Regions from separate parts of the Streptomyces sp. NPDC050423 genome, predicted to be linked through region 3. Evidence: riboswitches for the same ligand, from Rfam matches in the RefSeq annotation. Region 3 holds a riboswitch; each other region holds the start of a gene.
What was found. Region 3 has a riboswitch for cyclic di-AMP ahead of AB0I52_RS31605 (LysM peptidoglycan-binding domain-containing protein). Riboswitches for the same ligand answer to the same signal wherever they lie in the genome.

Region 1 (4,009 bases), on a different contig from region 3:
CCTGGCCGACGCGGCCGCCCGCGGGATGTCGGGGGCCAGCCTCACCGTGCTCAACGGCACCGACGGTGTCAACGAGATGGCGGCGGGCGTCGTCGGCCAGGGGCTGGCGATCCTTCAGTCGCTCCAACGGGGTACGGACACGGGGGCGACCCCGGACCGCGACACGCGAAGCCGGAACCAGGGCCAGGGCCAGAACTCGGACTCGGACCGGGACCGGACACCCCGGATCGCCGACGCGGAATGACACGGGCGGGGACCGGGACCGACGGCCGGGACGGCTCGCGGGGCGGACGCGGGAGCCGTCCCGGTACGGCTACGGCTCCGGTACGGCTACGGCTACGGCTCCGGTACGGAGACCGGGGGCGCGACCGCCTTCGCCGCCTCCGCCCGCGCGGTCGATGTGACCTTCCGGTGGTGCGCGAGGATTCCTATGAAGCCTGCGAGGAACCCGCTGACCAGGCCGGATACCGCGTGATTGACCGCGTTGGCCGACTCGCTGTCCGGCATGCCGATGATCGCGTAATTGACTCCCGCGCTCATCACCGCCCCGATCACTCCACCGATCACGCCGCTGATGACGGCACCGCGCAGCGGTGAGGCCACAGCGGCTGTGGGAGCGGACGCGGGGACGGGGGCGGGAGTGAGCGGTGCGGTCATCGGCGGAGGCCCTCCAGTCAGGCTGCGATGAGAGACCGGGAGCGGCTTGCGGGGCGCGGTGAAGCGGGCGGTCCCGGGTCTGCTCGCACGGGCAGCCCACCGGTCCGGGGGATGCAGCAGATACCTTGCGACAGAACACGTGTTCCTCGCAACACCTTCTCAATTTCGACACTCTGACGTTCGTGGCACGGTTCGTCGGGAGGACTGCCGGGGGAGAGGGAGCAGGGGGGCGGGGGACGTGCGCGGGGTGGTCATGAGTGCGTCGAACATGCCGTAGAGTTGTGTTTACCGACGCGGGGTGGAGCAGCTCGGTAGCTCGCTGGGCTCATAACCCAGAGGTCGCAGGTTCAAATCCTGTCCCCGCTACTGAAGAATCAGGCCCGGTACGCATAAAGCGTGCCGGGCCTGATTCGTTTGTGCATGTGTGCGTTCGCCGAGCCATCGGGCCATCGGGCCATCGGCCCGCCGGCCGGTGCGACCCGCGCCGCGCACGTACTCCCATTGGCCGCCGAGGAGTAGCCCCGCGACCGCGCTCCGGAAAGTCTGGAGGTGGTGCGCGGTACCGTCCGCGGCCCTGAGCGCACCGGGCAGGAGAGCACAGGTGGCGAAGCGGGAGCAGCGCCGAGGGAGGCGTGCCGGCCAGATCCGGAACCGCCGTTTCGTCCGGGCGCTGCCTGGGGTGATGATCATCGGCGCGTTGGTGTTCGACTTCTTCACCCCGGCCGCCTTCACGGCTGTCCCGCTCTTCGCCGCGGCCCCGCTGATCGCCGCGCCGTTCTTCTCGCTGGCGGGCACCATCCGTGTCGGAGCCGCCGCGCTGGTGGCCGTCGCGGTGCTGCGGCTCTACCACGGCGCTCTGTTCCAGGTCGTGCCGTCCATCGAGCTCCTCACGGTCCTCACCGTCTCCGTGCTCGCGGTCTTCATCAACGGCGTCGTACGGCGCAGCAACGAGCAGCTGGCCTCCGCGCGGGTCATCGCGGAAACCGCCATGCGCGCGGTGCTGCCGACGCCGTCCGACCGGATCGGCGGCCTGTACGTGGCCGCGCGGTACGAGGCGGCGCAGGCGGACGAGTTCGTCGGCGGCGACCTGTTCTCGGTCACGGACACCCCGTACGGGGTGCGGCTGGTGGTCGGGGACGTGCGCGGCAAGGGCCTGGACGCGGTCGAGGCGGTGGCGGTGATCATCGGCGCGTTCCGGGAGGCCGCCGAGCAGGAGCAGTCACTGGAGGGGGTGGCTCAGCGGCTGGAGCGTGCGCTGGCGCGGGAATCGAGCAGAAGCGGCGGCCTCGACGCGGTCGAGGGGTTCATCACCGCCGTCCTCGCCGAGATCCCGCCGGATGAGACCCGGATGCGGATCGTCAATCGCGGCCACCCCGAACCCCTGCTGCTGCACTTGGACGGGGCGCTGGACGTACTGCGGCCCACGTTGCCCGCACTGCCCCTGGGGATGGACCTGGGTGTGTGGCCGGACCGCTCCGACGAGTGGGAGCTGCCCGCCGGGTCGACGCTCCTCCTGTACACGGACGGCCTCTCCGAGGCCCGTGACGCCGCCGGGGCCTTCTACGACCCCGCGGAACGGCTGCGCGGACGGATCTTTCAGGGTCCCGAGGAACTGCTGTCGGCGCTGACCGATGACGTACGGCTGCACACCGGTGGGGTGACGACCGACGACATGGCGCTCCTCGCGGTCGCGCGCCCCATCGAGGGTCAGCCGGAGCGGCGCACGACCGTGAGGATAGTGGGTCTGGGGGATGGCACCGGGTGAGGGTGAGGGTGAAGGGGTGGACGGGGGAGAGGGTGAGCAGAGGTGCGGGTGAGGCTGCGGCCGATGCCACCGTGCGTAACCGTAAGGAACCCCTCCGCATAACATTTGACGCAACGTCAGAAAACGGATAACGATTGAGGGGCGATCAACTCGCCCGATTCCACCCGGTTGTGTCCCCTAAGTCCAGGCCAATGACGTGAATGATCAGTTGGAACGGCTTGGAATCGGACCCGTGTGTCTATTAACGTTCGATAACGCAGCGCGGTTGTCCCAGCCGCCGTCAGAGGCGGCACCGTGCGCGAGCGCCGAATTCCGCAAGGGAACCGGGGAACCACCTACATGGGGTGAATCGGGCATCTCTGTCTCGTCGAGAGACGGAGGAACCCGTAGGAGACCTTCCTGCTCCGAACCCGTCAGCTAACCCGGTAGGCGAGAAGGAAGGAAAGGAGTGCGCCCCAGTGGCGTCCAACAAGCCTGCCCCCGAAGCCCCCTCCCGGTTCGTACCCGAACACGGAAATGACTTCGGAACCGGGCCCGGTGCCGTCTACGGCACCCACCACGGAACCGCTTACGGAACCGATCGGGGCAGCGAGTTCGGCAACGGCTTCCTGGCCGACGAGACCGAGTCCGGCAAGGCGTGGGAGGAATGGAACCCCACCGAGGAGTCCGTCCGCCCCGTACGCGGCAAGCACCGCGTCGCCAAGCAGCGCAACGGTCTCGCCCGTAGCTCCACCGTCCTCGGCGTCGGTGTCATCGCGGCCGTCGGCGCGGGCGGCATGGCCTCCGCGCAGAGCAAGCCGCCGGTCTCCATCTCCCTTCCCGACGCCATCTCGGACAAGCTCCCCGAGGCCAGGTCCCTGCCGGGCGTCGGCGCACTGTTCTCCAGTGGGTCCGAGGCGGAGAAGGCCGGGACCGAGACCGCTTCCGCCCCGCTGACGACGGCCGGCATCACCACCACCGAGGCCGAGCAGGGCACGACGGACGCCGGCGAGGCGCTCCGCGCCCGCATCCTCCAGCAGGCCGAGCAGCAGCAGGACTCCGCCGACGCGGAGGCCAAGGAGGCCGAGGAGAAGGCCGCCGCGGAGAAGGCGGCCGCCGAGGCGAAGACGCAGCAGGACGCCGCGGAGGCCAAGGTCGCCGCCGCGAAGAAGAAGGCGGAGGCAGAGGCGAAGAAGAAGGCGGAGGCCGCGCGGCTCGCCAAGCTCGCCGCCAGCTACGCCATCCCCACCTCCTCGTACACGATCACCTCGACCTTCGGCGAGGCCGGTTCGATGTGGTCCTCCGGCTACCACACGGGCCTCGACTTCGCGGCGCCGACCGGTACCCCGATCAAGGCCATCCACAGCGGCACCGTCAAGTCGGCCGGCTGGTCCGGTGCTTACGGCTACCGCACGGTCCTGGAGCTCGAGGACGGTACGGAGCTGTGGTTCTGCCACCAGTCCTCGATCGGTGTCGGCGTCGGCCAGAAGGTCACCACCGGGGACACCATCGGGCGCGTCGGCGCGACCGGCAATGTGACCGGCCCGCACCTTCACCTTGAGGTCCACACCCCGGACGGCACCGGGATCGACCCGATGACCTGGCTGC
Region 2 (4,009 bases), on a different contig from region 3:
TACAGCCGGTCCACCTCGGCCTTGACCCGGGCGGGAGTGGGCGTCGGGTCGGCGTGCGCGGATCCCGGCAGCGCGGCAGCGGTCGCGGCCCCGGCGAGGGCGAGGGTCGCTGCGGTGCGGGCGGCAGAGCCGGTGTAAGGGCGCTGCTTGGGTTTCCGGTGCGCGGCCACGAGGGCGGGGGTCCTTCCTGTCGACTGCCCGTCGGGGCCTACCGGCGGGCCCGCCCGGTCCGGCGGCGGGTCACCAACAGGGGGAGCGGCCCGCCGCCGGATCTCTCGGCGGGGCGACCGGACGGTGCCGTCCGGGTGCGGAGCGGCGGTGATCCGGTCACCTGGTAGGGACGCTAAACCCGGGGCACGGGCAGGAGTCGTAATGACGCCTATTGCCCGAATTTAGTGCAGCGTTGTTGCTGAATGACCGGAAAAATTGCACCAGAGTCAGGCAATTGGTGCATTTGTCGGTCAAGCCTCCAGTAAGCCTCACCTGGCTGCGGCAGGCTGATACGGCCAGGGCTAAGGTGCGGAACCATGCGTGTACTCATCGATGTCTTCGTCGCCCTGCACATCATCGGAATCGCCGCCCTGCTGGGGGGTTTCCTCACCCAGATGAAGGCGATGGGGGCGGGGACCGCGCGCTTCGTGCCGGGGATGCTGCACGGCGCGCTGACGATGCTGGTCACCGGTATCGCCCTGGTCGGGCTCGACCAGGCCGACGACCACCCCGTGAACAACGTCAAGATCGGCATCAAGCTGCTGATCCTGGTCGTCATCCTCGGGATCGTCTACGTCAAGCGGGACGAGGAGAAGGTCGAGAAGGGTCTCTTCGCGGCGGTGGGCGGACTGACGGTCGTCAACATCTTCATCGCCACGCTCTGGACCTGACGCGACCTGACCTGACGCGACGCGACCCGACCTGACCGGGCAGCAGCCGGCGGGTGGCCGCTTCCCGCGGGGCCACCCGCCGTACCGCAACGCCCCTAACCGGGCCGCACGCTCCCGTAGATCGGCATGTAGTAGATCGATTCCTCGCGCACGTTCGCCCCCGGCTTCGGCGCGTGGATCATCATGCCGTCGCCCTTGTAGATGCCGACGTGGCTGATGTCGTCGTAGAAGAAGACCAGGTCCCCGGGCCGCAGATCCGCCGTCGCGATCCGGGTGCCGACGTTCACCTGGTCCCAGGTGGTCCGCGGAATACTGACGCCCGCCGCCTTCCAGGCCGCCTGGGTGAGCCCCGAGCAGTCGTACGAGGACGGGCCGGTCGCCCCCCAGACGTACGGCTTGCCGATCTGGGCCCTGGCGAACGCGAGGACCTTCTCGGCCTTCGTCGTGGCGCTGCTGTCCGAGCCGGAACCCGTCCCGGTGCCCGTGCCGCTCCCGGTGCCCGTGCCGGTCCCGCTCCCGGCCTCCTTGGCCTTGCGGTCGGCCTCCGCCTCCGCGGCGGCCTGCTTCTTCGCCAGCTCCGCCGCCTTGCGCTCGGCCTCGTCCTTCTTCTTCTGCTCCAGCTCGGCGAGGCGAGCCTTCTCCTCGGCGGTGAGCTTCGACAGCAGCGTGCGGGCCTCGGTCAGCTTGTCCTGGACGTTCCGCTTGCTGGTGCGCAGCCTGGTCTGGGACGCGGTGAGCGTCTCCAGGCCCGTCACCGCCTCGGCGCGCTTCTTCGACGCCTCGGCCTGCTTCGTACGGAAGTCCGTGACGGCCTGCTGCTGGTTCGCGGCCATCCGGTTCATGAGGTGGGTCTGGTCGAAGAACGACTGCGGGTCGTTCGCCAGGAAGAAGGTGGCGGTCGGCGCGAGCGCACCGTCGCGGTACTGGGCTGCGGCGTAGTTCCCGAGCGTCCGGCGGGCGTCGTTCAGCTTGTCGGCGCGCTCGGCGATGTCGTCCAGCAGCGTGTCCACCTTGGTGCGCTGCTTGGCGGACGCCTCTTTCGCCTGGTCGTAGTGCTGGGTCGCGGTGCCCGCCTGCCGGTAGAGGTCGTCGACCTTCTTCTGGACGTCCTCGATGCTGGGCTTCGGGGCCGGGGCCGCCAGCGCGCTCTGCGTGGACAGCAGGGTCACCGAGGCGAGTGCGGCCGTCGTGAACCCGATGGCCGGGGTGGTGCTGCGCACCCGGGGGCGCGGTTTGCGATGCGACGCCAAGGCCGGCATCTCCTTCCGTGGACCGCCTACCGGGTTAGCTGTCGGGTTCGGGCGGAACGGAAGGCTGCCCTACGGTCCAGGTGGGGGATTCGGACCGATTCACCCCGGTGCTGCGTGTGGGTCCCCGGTTCCGGACTCCGTACGGGCAGCCCAGGATTCGGCGTGGACGCCCGCTCGGCGTGGTTCGCCTCTGGGGGTACGGGCCGCCCGAACGTGCACGCTAGCCAACTCATGGTGCCGCTGTGAAGGTTGATGTTCGATATGCCCGATACATTTTCGTGACCTTGGTGAAGTGGACGCGGTGCGGGCAGGTCAGGCGCGGGATCCGTCCACGCAGTGTGGGTCCGGCATCGCTCTGGGTGCCCGCGCGGCGGTGCGCGGAGGTGTGCGGTTCGCCATGCGGCCCCGGCCTTGATCCGCCGGACAGGCCCTAGACTCGGACAGCGATGAGCAGCCTCTTTGACGACAGTTTCCTGGCCGGCCTCCAGCACGCGGAGGAAGGGCCCCCGCCGCCCCCCGAGGACTCCGCACCCGAAGCGGTGCCGGAGGACCTCTTCGGGGGCGTGTTCGACGGGCCCCCGCCGCCCCGCGACGCGTACTACCGCGACGGGGCCCACCGCCCGGTGATCGACGCCGCCGCGCTGCTCGACGGGCTGAACACCGAGCAGCGCGCCGCCGTCGTGCACGCGGGGTCCCCGCTGCTCATCGTCGCCGGGGCCGGTTCGGGCAAGACCCGGGTACTGACCCACCGCATCGCCCACCTGCTCGCCGAGCGGGGCGTGCACCCCGGCCAGATCCTGGCGATCACCTTCACCAACAAGGCCGCCGGCGAGATGAAGGAGCGCGTCGAGCAGCTCGTCGGCCCCCGCGCCAACGCCATGTGGGTCATGACCTTCCACAGCGCGTGCGTCCGGATCCTGCGCCGCGAGTCGAAGAGGCTCGGCTTCACGTCCTCGTTCTCGATCTACGACGCCGCGGACTCCAAGCGGCTGATGGCCCTGGTCTGCCGCGATCTCGACCTCGACCCGAAGCGCTTCCCGCCGAAGTCGTTCACGGCGAAGGTGTCGAACCTGAAGAACGAGCTGATCGACGAGGAGACCTTCGCCGGCCAGGCCGCGGACGGTTTCGAGAAGACGCTCGCCCAGGCCTACGCGATGTACCAGTCCCGGCTGCGCGAGGCCAACGCGCTGGACTTCGACGACATCATCATGACGACGGTGCACCTGCTCCAGGCCTTCCCCGACGTCGCCGAGCACTACCGCCGCCGCTTCCGGCACGTCCTGGTCGACGAGTACCAGGACACCAACCACGCCCAGTACACGCTCGTACGGGAACTGGTCGGCCCGGCCGGTGCCGCCGACGCCCCCGGCGAGCTGTGCGTCGTCGGTGACGCGGACCAGTCGATCTACGCCTTCCGGGGCGCCACGATCCGCAACATCCTCCAGTTCGAGGAGGACTACCCGGACGCGACCACGATCCTGCTGGAACAGAACTACCGTTCCACCCAGACGATCCTGTCCGCCGCCAACGCCGTCATCGAGCGCAACGAGAGCCGCCGCCCGAAGAACCTCTGGACCAACGCCGGATCAGGCGCCCGGATCACCGGCTACGTCGCGGACACCGAGCACGACGAGGCGCAGTTCGTCGCCGACGAGATCGACCGGCTGACCGACGCGGGCGACGCCAAGGCCGGCGACGTCGCGATCTTCTACCGGACGAACGCGCAGTCCCGTGTCTTCGAGGAGATCTTCATCCGGGTCGGCCTGCCCTACAAGGTCGTCGGCGGTGTGCGCTTCTACGAGCGCAAGGAGGTCCGGGACGTCCTGGCCTACCTCCGGGTCCTCTCCAACCCCGAGGACACGGTCCCGCTGCGCCGCA
Region 3 (4,009 bases):
CCGAGGGCCCCTACACCTCGTCCTCGTATCCCGGCCACATCGACGGCGCCCGCGCCGCGGGACTGCGGGTGGGCCACTACTGGGTGTCGGGAGACTTCCTCAGCCCCACCGCCGCGGCCGACTACTTCGTGGACCACCTGCACGACTACCGCGTCGGTGACGTGCTCGCGCTGGACGTCGAGGTGCTCGACGACTCCACCCGCCTGTGGAACGACGCCGATGTGTCCGCCTGGTTCAACCGGGTACGCGAACGCGTCGGAAGCTACGTGCCCTGGTTCTACATCAGCACAGGCGCACTGCGCGCGGGCACCTGGACCGCCACCGTCGCCGCCGGTGCCCACTTGTGGGCGGCCTCCTGGGGAGCCAACGACGGCACCTGGCCCGGCGCACCCGACCTCGGCGGCCACTACCCCGACTGGGCCGCCCATCAGTACACGTCCGTGGGCTCCACCGGCGGCGCGTCCCCCGTCGACCTCAGCCGCGCCCGCTCCTGGGCGTTCGACCTCACCGAGCCGACCGACCCGCCGCCGTCCGGTGGTGGGCTGCCGAAGACGTCGACGGAGCAGGATGGTGTTCCCGGTCCGGTGATGTGGCAGCGGACGCAGAACTGGCTGCGGATCGAGTCGGGTTACACCGGCCCGATCGACGGGGCCCCCGGAGTCAACACCTATGCCGCGCTCCAGCGGAACCTGCGGAACTGGGGCTACACCGGACCCATCGACGGGGTTCCCGGCACGAACACCTGGGCCGCTCTCCAGCGACTCGCCGCGCAGAACGGCTACACCGGCCCCATCGACGGCGAGATGGGCCCCAACTCCTGGCGCGGCTTCAGCCACTTCATCAACCAGGACCGCTGGAACTGACCCACACCAGTCATCCAGGACGCGATGGACCCGGCGTCCGATCCGGACCTCGGGGCCCGGTTCGCGGCGTCGGCCCGTCGCGTCCTGGCGGACCTGGTCCGTGACGGCGCCGCACTGCGCGCGAAGGCGCGACTGAGTGAAGTAGTGCCTTGGCGTCAGGTCGTCAGGTCGTGATGGCGCGAAGGCGTGGAAGCGGCCCACTCGCCTTCCGTGGCCCTAGGCTGCCAGCCGACACCATCACGGCCACGGCCACTGCCATCACCACCCTCGACTCAGGAGCGCGCAAGATGTCCGACCCCCTCCAGAAGCACCCGTATCCCGACGCGTTTCGGCCTGACGAAGTGCCTGCCCCGCACGCGCTGCTCGCACCGCTGACCGGGTTCCTGGGCACCTGGACCGGGCGGGGCCGCGGTGAGTATCCGACGCTCGCCGAGGAGTTCCGGTACGCGCAGGAGGTGACCTTCAGTCACGACGGGCGGCCCTTCCTCCACTACGAGGCGCGCGCCTGGCTGATCGACGCGGAAGGCGCCCCGCAGCGGCCGTCGGCCCGGGAGAGCGGCTGGTGGCGGATGCAGCCGGACGGGCGCGTGGAGGCGCTGATCACCCAGCCCACCGGTATCGCCGAGATCCTGACCGGCCGCGCGGCCGACGGCGCGGCCGACCTCGCCACTCATCAGGTCGCTCTCGCGCCCACCGCCAAGGAGGTCAGTGCCACCCGCCGCCGCTACACCTTGACGGACGACGGCACGCTTGAATTCGTCCATGACCTCGCGGCCGTCGGCCAGCCGCTCCAGCACCACCTTTCGGCGCGGCTCCGACGCGAGGGCGGACGTTAGGCCGTATCCGCGGGCCCGTGTCAGGACGTCCCGCAACCGGGCCGTGAGCGTCTTCGGGCGCATCACTAGTTTCCATCTATTTAGATCCATCATTAATGATGGATCGATCCGACCTGCCCGTCACGGGAGTGAGCCTTGGTGAAGGCCGTCAAGATGTCCTGATTGAGTGATTAATCGGATTCTAGATCAATTATCATCAAGAATCCCTTTTCTGTTGCTCAAAGATGCTGAATATAGAGCAAATCACCCTTTTCGGTCTCAGTGGTCAGCGTCACTCTCCCGGTCTCGAACGCGGGGCGTCGGGCTTCGGTTCCCTGTTGTGCCAAGAAAGTTGACTTCCTCGGGAAGGTCTGATGGTGAGCATTTCCTTTAATTGATCTTGCGAATCAATTGAGATCTCGAATTCAGGGCTTGTTTCGCTCGGTGTTTCTCGCTTACGGTCACCGTCAATCCGGATGGAACGCCGAATCCTGCCGCCGTCCGGTAACCCGACCCACTCACGTACGGCAGGAGCGGGGGACCCAGGTTTGCCGCCGGTCCGGTATCCGGAGCGGCTAGGGGTGAAGTCGCCATCACGTGCGGCCGGACATCTCCAGTCCGAACCCGACAGCTCACCTCGCAGGCGGCGGAGAGGAAATAAGTCATGCCCATCATGGGTAAGCACCGTCGTTCCAAGTCCACCTCCCTGACCCGCGGCTTCATCGCCGTGAGCACGGGCGGAGCCGTTCTCGCGCTCCCCCTGATCGGGGCCGGATCGGCTTCTGCCGCACCGGCACACGCTGTCGTCGCAGAAAAGGCGGCGGCCCCGACTTCCCTTGCTGTCAAGGGAATTGCCGTCAGCAAGGCGGAGTCCACCGTCTATTCCGTGATCTCCGGTGATTCGCTTTCCAAGATCGCCCGTGGGCATTCGCTCAGCGGCGGCTGGGAGCAGCTCTACAAGGACAACCGGAGTGTGGTCGGCCACAACCCCGATCTGATTCACCCGGGCCTCAAGCTGACCATCGGCGCCAAGTCCGAGGCCGTCGCGCCCAAGGCGGCCCCCGCCGCCGAATCGAAGGCAAAGCCCGCGACCGAGTCCGGGCCCGCAGTCCAGTCCGAGCCCGCGGCCGACGCCTCGCAGTCGTCCGACCGGGCCGAGGGGACCGGCCGCGCCGACCGCTCCCAGCGGACGGTCACGCCCATCGCGGAGGAGACCGCCGCCACCGCTCCGGCGCAGGCCGCGACGGCGTACACCGACGACCTCGACGGCTGGATCAAGGAGTCGCTGGCCGTGATGGCCCAGAACGGCATCCCCGGGAGCTACGACGGCATCCACCGCAACATCATCCGTGAGTCCTCGGGCAACCCGCAGATCGTCAACAATTGGGACTCGAACGCCGCCGCCGGCACCCCGTCCAAGGGTCTCCTCCAGGTGATCCAGCCCACCTTCGACGCGTACCACGTGGCCGGTACCTCGATGGACATCCTCGACCCCGTCGCCAACATCACCGCGGCGTGCAACTACGCCGCGGCCACGTACGGCTCGATCGACAACGTCTTCGGGGCCTACTGACACACCTCGGCTCCGCCTCCGGGGGAAGCCGGGCGCAGGGGTGGGAAGGGGCCGAGCGGCTCCTTCCCACCCTTTTTCGCGTGCCGCCCACCCCTTTACGCCTTATATGGGGGCAAATGGGGCGCCAGGCCGTGCGGTGCGGCCCCCGGAGGGTTGACCTTCGACGGCGGACCTCTCGGCGGCCGGGCGGCCGGGGCGGAGCCTGCGGTCCTGCCCCGGCCGCCCTCCCCAACCGGGTGGGCGATGGCACTATGAACCTTTCATCCCGCGCGCTACCCTCCGCCGCATGATTTCCACGGTGGTCTGGGGTACCGGCAATGTCGGCCGCGCGGCCATCCGCGCCGTCGAGGCCCATCCGGCCCTGAAGCTGGCGCATGTACTTGTTCATGATCCCGGCAAGGTGGGCCGCGACGCGGGCGACCTCGCCGGGACCGGCCGCGATCTGGGCGTCGCGGCGACCGACGACATCGACGCGGTGCTGGCCGCCGCTCCCGGCGCGGTGGTGTATGCGGCCTCCGGGGACATCCGCCCCGACGAGGCGCTGGCCGACATCACCAGGGCCGTCCGGACGGGCGCGGTGGTCGTCACGCCCGCCCTGTACACGCTCTACGACCAGCGGAGCGCCCCGCCGGAGCTGCGCGAACCGGTCCTGGCCGCCGTCGCCGACGGCGGCGGCTCGCTGTTCGTCTCCGGTGTCGACCCCGGCTGGGGCAACGACGTACTGCCCCTGCTGATCAGCGGACTCGGGACCACGGTCG
Region 4 (4,009 bases), on a different contig from region 3:
TCCCTGATCGGGTCGCACCCCTCAGAGCGGCAGCAGGTCCGGCCGTTTGGCCTCCACGTGGTCCCCCGACGACTCGCCGCGCAGCCTGCGCCCGATCCACGGCACCAGGTACTCGCGGGCCCAGTGGATGTCGTCGCGCCGGACCTCCAGCGTTCCCCGGTGCGCCTGCGGCGGCCACTCCTGGTCGGGGTCGGCCGGTACGTCGACGCCGAGGACCTGGGCGGCGCGCAGCGCGACCCGGGTGTGTCCCTCGGGCGACAGATGCAGCCGGTCGCCGTCCCAGGCGCGGCGGTCCTGCACCGAGCGCAGCGACCAGAGGTCGAGCACCGGGCAGTCGTAGCGGTCCGCGATGGACCGCACATGGGCGGTGTAGGTGGCGATCTTGCCGCGCAGATGGCGCAGCACGGGAACGCCGCGAGTGTCGAAGCCGGTGGTGACCATGACGGTGCCGACCGATTCGGTCAGCTCCGCGACAGCGCGCTCGAAGCGCTCGGCGACGTCGTCGGGATCGGTGCCCGGCCGGATGATGTCGTTGCCGCCCGCGCAGAAGCTCACCAGGTCGGGGGCGAGTTCCCTGGCGCGGGGCACCTGCTCCTCGACTATCTGGTCGAGGAGACGTCCTCGTACGGCGAGATTGGCGTACCTGAAGTTCCCGTGCGCGGCGCCTGCGAGGCCCGGTGCCGTTCCGGGGTCCGGGAGCTGGTCAGCGAGGATGACCGCGAACCTGTCCGCCCAGCCGACGAATGTCCCGTCGGGGCCGAGATCGCCGACTCCCTCGGTGAAGCTGTCGCCAATCGCCGCGTACGACTCGATGGCGCCCTGCCTGTTGATGACGCTCTGTCGGATGTTTCTCGAATCGTTTGCCACAAGGGCATATCCTGCACCGTCGAATGTGACCTACGCGACCGTAATACGGGGTTGACGGGTGGTGAGATAGACCACCCGGTCAGGTTTTGGTAAAGGGGGAATAAGCAGAGGGACGGTGCGCCGCCGCGCACCGTCCCTCTGTGTATTGCTCAGGTCCGGGTTACCGGACCGGTGCTGCCTGGATCAGACGTTGATCCCGTTCGACGCCAGGTAGGCGATCGGGTCGACGTCCGAGCCGTACGCCGGACCCGTGCGGATCTCGAAGTGCAGGTGCGGGCCGGTCGCGTTGCCGGTGGCGCCGGAGAGGCCGACCTGCTGGCCCGCGGTCACGGTCTGGCCCGCCGAGACGGAGAGCGAGGACATGTGTCCGTACTGCGAGTAGTGGCCGTCGGCGTGCTTGATGACGACCTCGTTGCCGTACGCGCCGCCCCAGCCGGCGGTGACGACGGTGCCCGAGGTGATCGCCTTCACGCTGGTGCCGGTGGACACGGGGAAGTCGATGCCGGTGTGGCTGCCGCTGGACCAGCTGGCGCCGGAGGCACGGTAGGCGGTGGTGTGGTTGCCGGGAACCGGGTGGACGTAACCGGAGCCGGTGCTCCGCTCGGCCGGGGCCGAGGTCCCGTTGGACGCCTGGGCGTCGGAGGAGGACGCGGCGTTGGAGGCCGTGGGGGCCTTGGACTCGGTCTTGGCCGGAGCCTTGGAAGGAGCCTTGGAGGGAGCCTTCGACGGGGTGGTGGCACCCGCGGAGGTGGGCGAGCCGGTGGTCGAGGCGTGGCCCCAGGCCTTGCCGCCGAGCGTCAGCTTCATGCCCGGGAAGATCAGGCTCGGGTCGTCGCCGACGACCTTGCGGTTGTCCTGGTACAGCTTCTCCCAGCCACCCTTGAGCTTGTGCTCGGCAGCGATCTTCGACAGGTAGTCGCCGGAGACCACGGAGTACGTCGCGGTGCCGTCCTGCTTCTCCGAGACCGGCTTGGCCTGGGCGGCGTGCGTGGCGACGGCCGAGTTCGCGGTGCCGGGAGCGGCCTGCTCCGCGGCGTTGGCACCGGTGGCGCCGAGCAGCGGAAGCGCGATGACGGCTCCGCCGGCGCTCGCGACGACGACGGCGCGGGCGATGGTGCTGGACTTCGGACGGCGGTGCTTACCCGATATGGGCATGAAGAATTTCCTCTCCGGCGCCTACGAGGTGAGCTGTCGGGTTCGGGCTGGAGATGCCCGGTCGCGCCTGGCGCGACTTCACCCCGAGCCGGCCGGATCTCTCCGGTCGGCGGCTTACCTGGTTCCCCCGCTCCTGCCACACGGTGAGTGGGTGCGAATTCCGGACGGCGGCAGGATTAGGCGTTCCATCCGGATTGAGAGCGAACGTAAGCGAGTGGGGACGGCGGAAACAAGCCATGGGTTCCACACCGGATTCCACTCCGGGAAATCGGAGCGGAATTCCGGTCACACTCCGTGGATTACGGATCTTGGCTTTCCGCGCGGCGCATGGAATACCCAGCCGCGGCGTCGCCACACACCGTCACGGATATGATCCCGCTCACGAGGGGGCGATCATCTCCCGCACAAGCAGGGCATGTTCGACCAAAGCCTCAATACGGACATGTCACGCCCGTAGTTCGCACCGGAGCCGCAGACGGGGCCCCACCCAGGAGTCCGCGCGGGGCCGTCACCGAGACGATTGCCCGAGTATCCGATGTCGTATCGTCACGGGAGTGGACCCGTCGGCGACACGCGTCGGCGGCAGAGCCTCCAGGAGTGACCGTGACGCAGCAGCTGCCGCAGACCCCGTCGACGGAACCCGAGCTGGCGGGGGTCCGTAATTTCCGTGACGTGGGCGGACTGCCCACCGCGGACGGCCGCCGGGTGCGGTACGGACGGCTCTACCGCAGCGGTCACCTGGCGGGCGCCACCGCCGAGGACGCCGCGTTCCTCGGCGGTCTCGGCCTCCACACCGTCTTCGACTTCCGCAATGCCGCCGACCTGAAGCTGGACGGACTGGACGTCGAGCTGCCCGGCGTACGCAATGTGAACATCCCCCTCACCGACCCGGCGGACGGCGCCGAGTTCTGGCGGATGGTGCGCGACGGCAACACGGACGAGCTGCGCGGCCTCCTCGACGGCGGCAAGGGGACCGACCGCATGGTCGCCTCCTACCGGACGATCATCCTGGAGCGCACCGCCGAGCACAGCCGCGTGCTGCACGCCCTGGCCGAGGACAGCGTCCCCGCCCTGATGCACTGCGCGGCCGGCAAGGACCGGGCGGGGCTCTCGATCGCGGTCTCGCTGCTCGCGGTCGGCGTCGGGCGCGAAGCCGTCGAGGCCGACTACCTCAAGTCCAACGACGCCCACCGCCGCTACCGGGTGCGCCGCAGCGACACCTCGGCGGCCGGGATGTCGCCCGAGGTGATGGAGCTCCTCAGCCCGCTCTTCGGCGCCCACAGCGAATATCTCGCCGCGGCCTTCGCCACGATCGACGAGACCTGGGGCGGCACCGACCGCTACCTCTCCGAGGGGCTGAAAATCACCCCCGAGACCCGGGAGCGACTGCGCGAGCGGCTCCTCGACGACGCGTGACCGGCCGGCCGGCACACCGAGCTCCCGGCTACTGGTTGTGCATCCCCACGGCGAACAGCAGGTAGAGGAAACCCGCGATGACGTGCCCGGCCACCAGATAGGCGAACAGCCTGATGACGAGCCCGCGCGGCATCCGGCTCTCCTGCGAGTCGGACTCCTTGCGCCTGGCCGGGGTGAGCGGGTCGTAGTTCTCGGAATCGGACATGACAGTCCTCTCTGGCGACCGGACGCGCCGGCGGCGGGGACGGCGTCTCAGCGACGGTGGATCCCGCTGCCGAGGCACAGCTCGGCAGCGGGGCTCTGCAGCAGGGTGTGGACGAAGAGCAGCTCGGCGCCCTCGCGCTCCGGTGCCGCGATCCGGTGCGGGGTGAGCGAGTCGAAGTGCGCGCTGTCGCCGGGGCCGAGGTCGTGCACGGTGTCCCCGAGGGTCACCCTGAGGTGCCCGGCCAGGACGTACAGCCACTCCTCACCGGGGTGGACGCGCACCAGGTCGCCCTGCGCGCCGTACGGGACCCGGACGCGCAGCGCCTGCATCGCCCGGCCCGGACCACCGGCCTGCTGGTACATCCAG

Region 1: linked by a shared signal. The riboswitch ahead of AB0I52_RS23945 (M23 family metallopeptidase) and the one ahead of AB0I52_RS31605 (LysM peptidoglycan-binding domain-containing protein) in region 3 are both predicted to bind cyclic di-AMP.
Region 2: linked by a shared signal. The riboswitch ahead of AB0I52_RS07900 (NlpC/P60 family protein) and the one ahead of AB0I52_RS31605 (LysM peptidoglycan-binding domain-containing protein) in region 3 are both predicted to bind cyclic di-AMP.
Region 4: linked by a shared signal. The riboswitch ahead of AB0I52_RS28785 (peptidoglycan DD-metalloendopeptidase family protein) and the one ahead of AB0I52_RS31605 (LysM peptidoglycan-binding domain-containing protein) in region 3 are both predicted to bind cyclic di-AMP.

What each region holds. Positions count from the first base shown of each region.
Region 1 covers NZ_JBFAJY010000034.1:65,660-69,668, forward strand. The annotation lists gene AB0I52_RS23925 (flotillin family protein) at 1-244, shown strand, start outside; gene AB0I52_RS23930 (hypothetical protein) at 337-657, opposite strand; tRNA gene AB0I52_RS23935 (tRNA-Met) at 950-1,023, shown strand; gene AB0I52_RS23940 (PP2C family protein-serine/threonine phosphatase) at 1,340-2,422, shown strand; cyclic di-AMP (ydaO/yuaA leader) riboswitch at 2,716-2,869, shown strand; gene AB0I52_RS23945 (M23 family metallopeptidase) at 2,881-4,009, shown strand, end outside.
Region 2 covers NZ_JBFAJY010000007.1:78,836-82,844, forward strand. The annotation lists gene AB0I52_RS07890 (NlpC/P60 family protein) at 1-170, opposite strand, end outside; gene AB0I52_RS07895 (hypothetical protein) at 528-881, shown strand; gene AB0I52_RS07900 (NlpC/P60 family protein) at 977-2,140, opposite strand; cyclic di-AMP (ydaO/yuaA leader) riboswitch at 2,139-2,304, opposite strand; gene pcrA (DNA helicase PcrA) at 2,578-4,009, shown strand, end outside.
Region 3 covers NZ_JBFAJY010000068.1:3,369-7,377, reverse strand. The annotation lists gene AB0I52_RS31615 (GH25 family lysozyme) at 1-863, shown strand, start outside; gene AB0I52_RS31610 (FABP family protein) at 1,151-1,699, shown strand; cyclic di-AMP (ydaO/yuaA leader) riboswitch at 2,151-2,339, shown strand; gene AB0I52_RS31605 (LysM peptidoglycan-binding domain-containing protein) at 2,343-3,251, shown strand; gene AB0I52_RS31600 (dihydrodipicolinate reductase) at 3,538-4,009, shown strand, end outside.
Region 4 covers NZ_JBFAJY010000048.1:50,032-54,040, reverse strand. The annotation lists gene AB0I52_RS28795 (STM4011 family radical SAM protein) at 1-7, shown strand, start outside; gene AB0I52_RS28790 (SGNH/GDSL hydrolase family protein) at 22-867, opposite strand; gene AB0I52_RS28785 (peptidoglycan DD-metalloendopeptidase family protein) at 1,051-2,022, opposite strand; cyclic di-AMP (ydaO/yuaA leader) riboswitch at 2,026-2,215, opposite strand; gene AB0I52_RS28780 (tyrosine-protein phosphatase) at 2,626-3,438, shown strand; gene AB0I52_RS28775 (DUF6126 family protein) at 3,467-3,643, opposite strand; gene AB0I52_RS28770 (XRE family transcriptional regulator) at 3,691-4,009, opposite strand, start outside.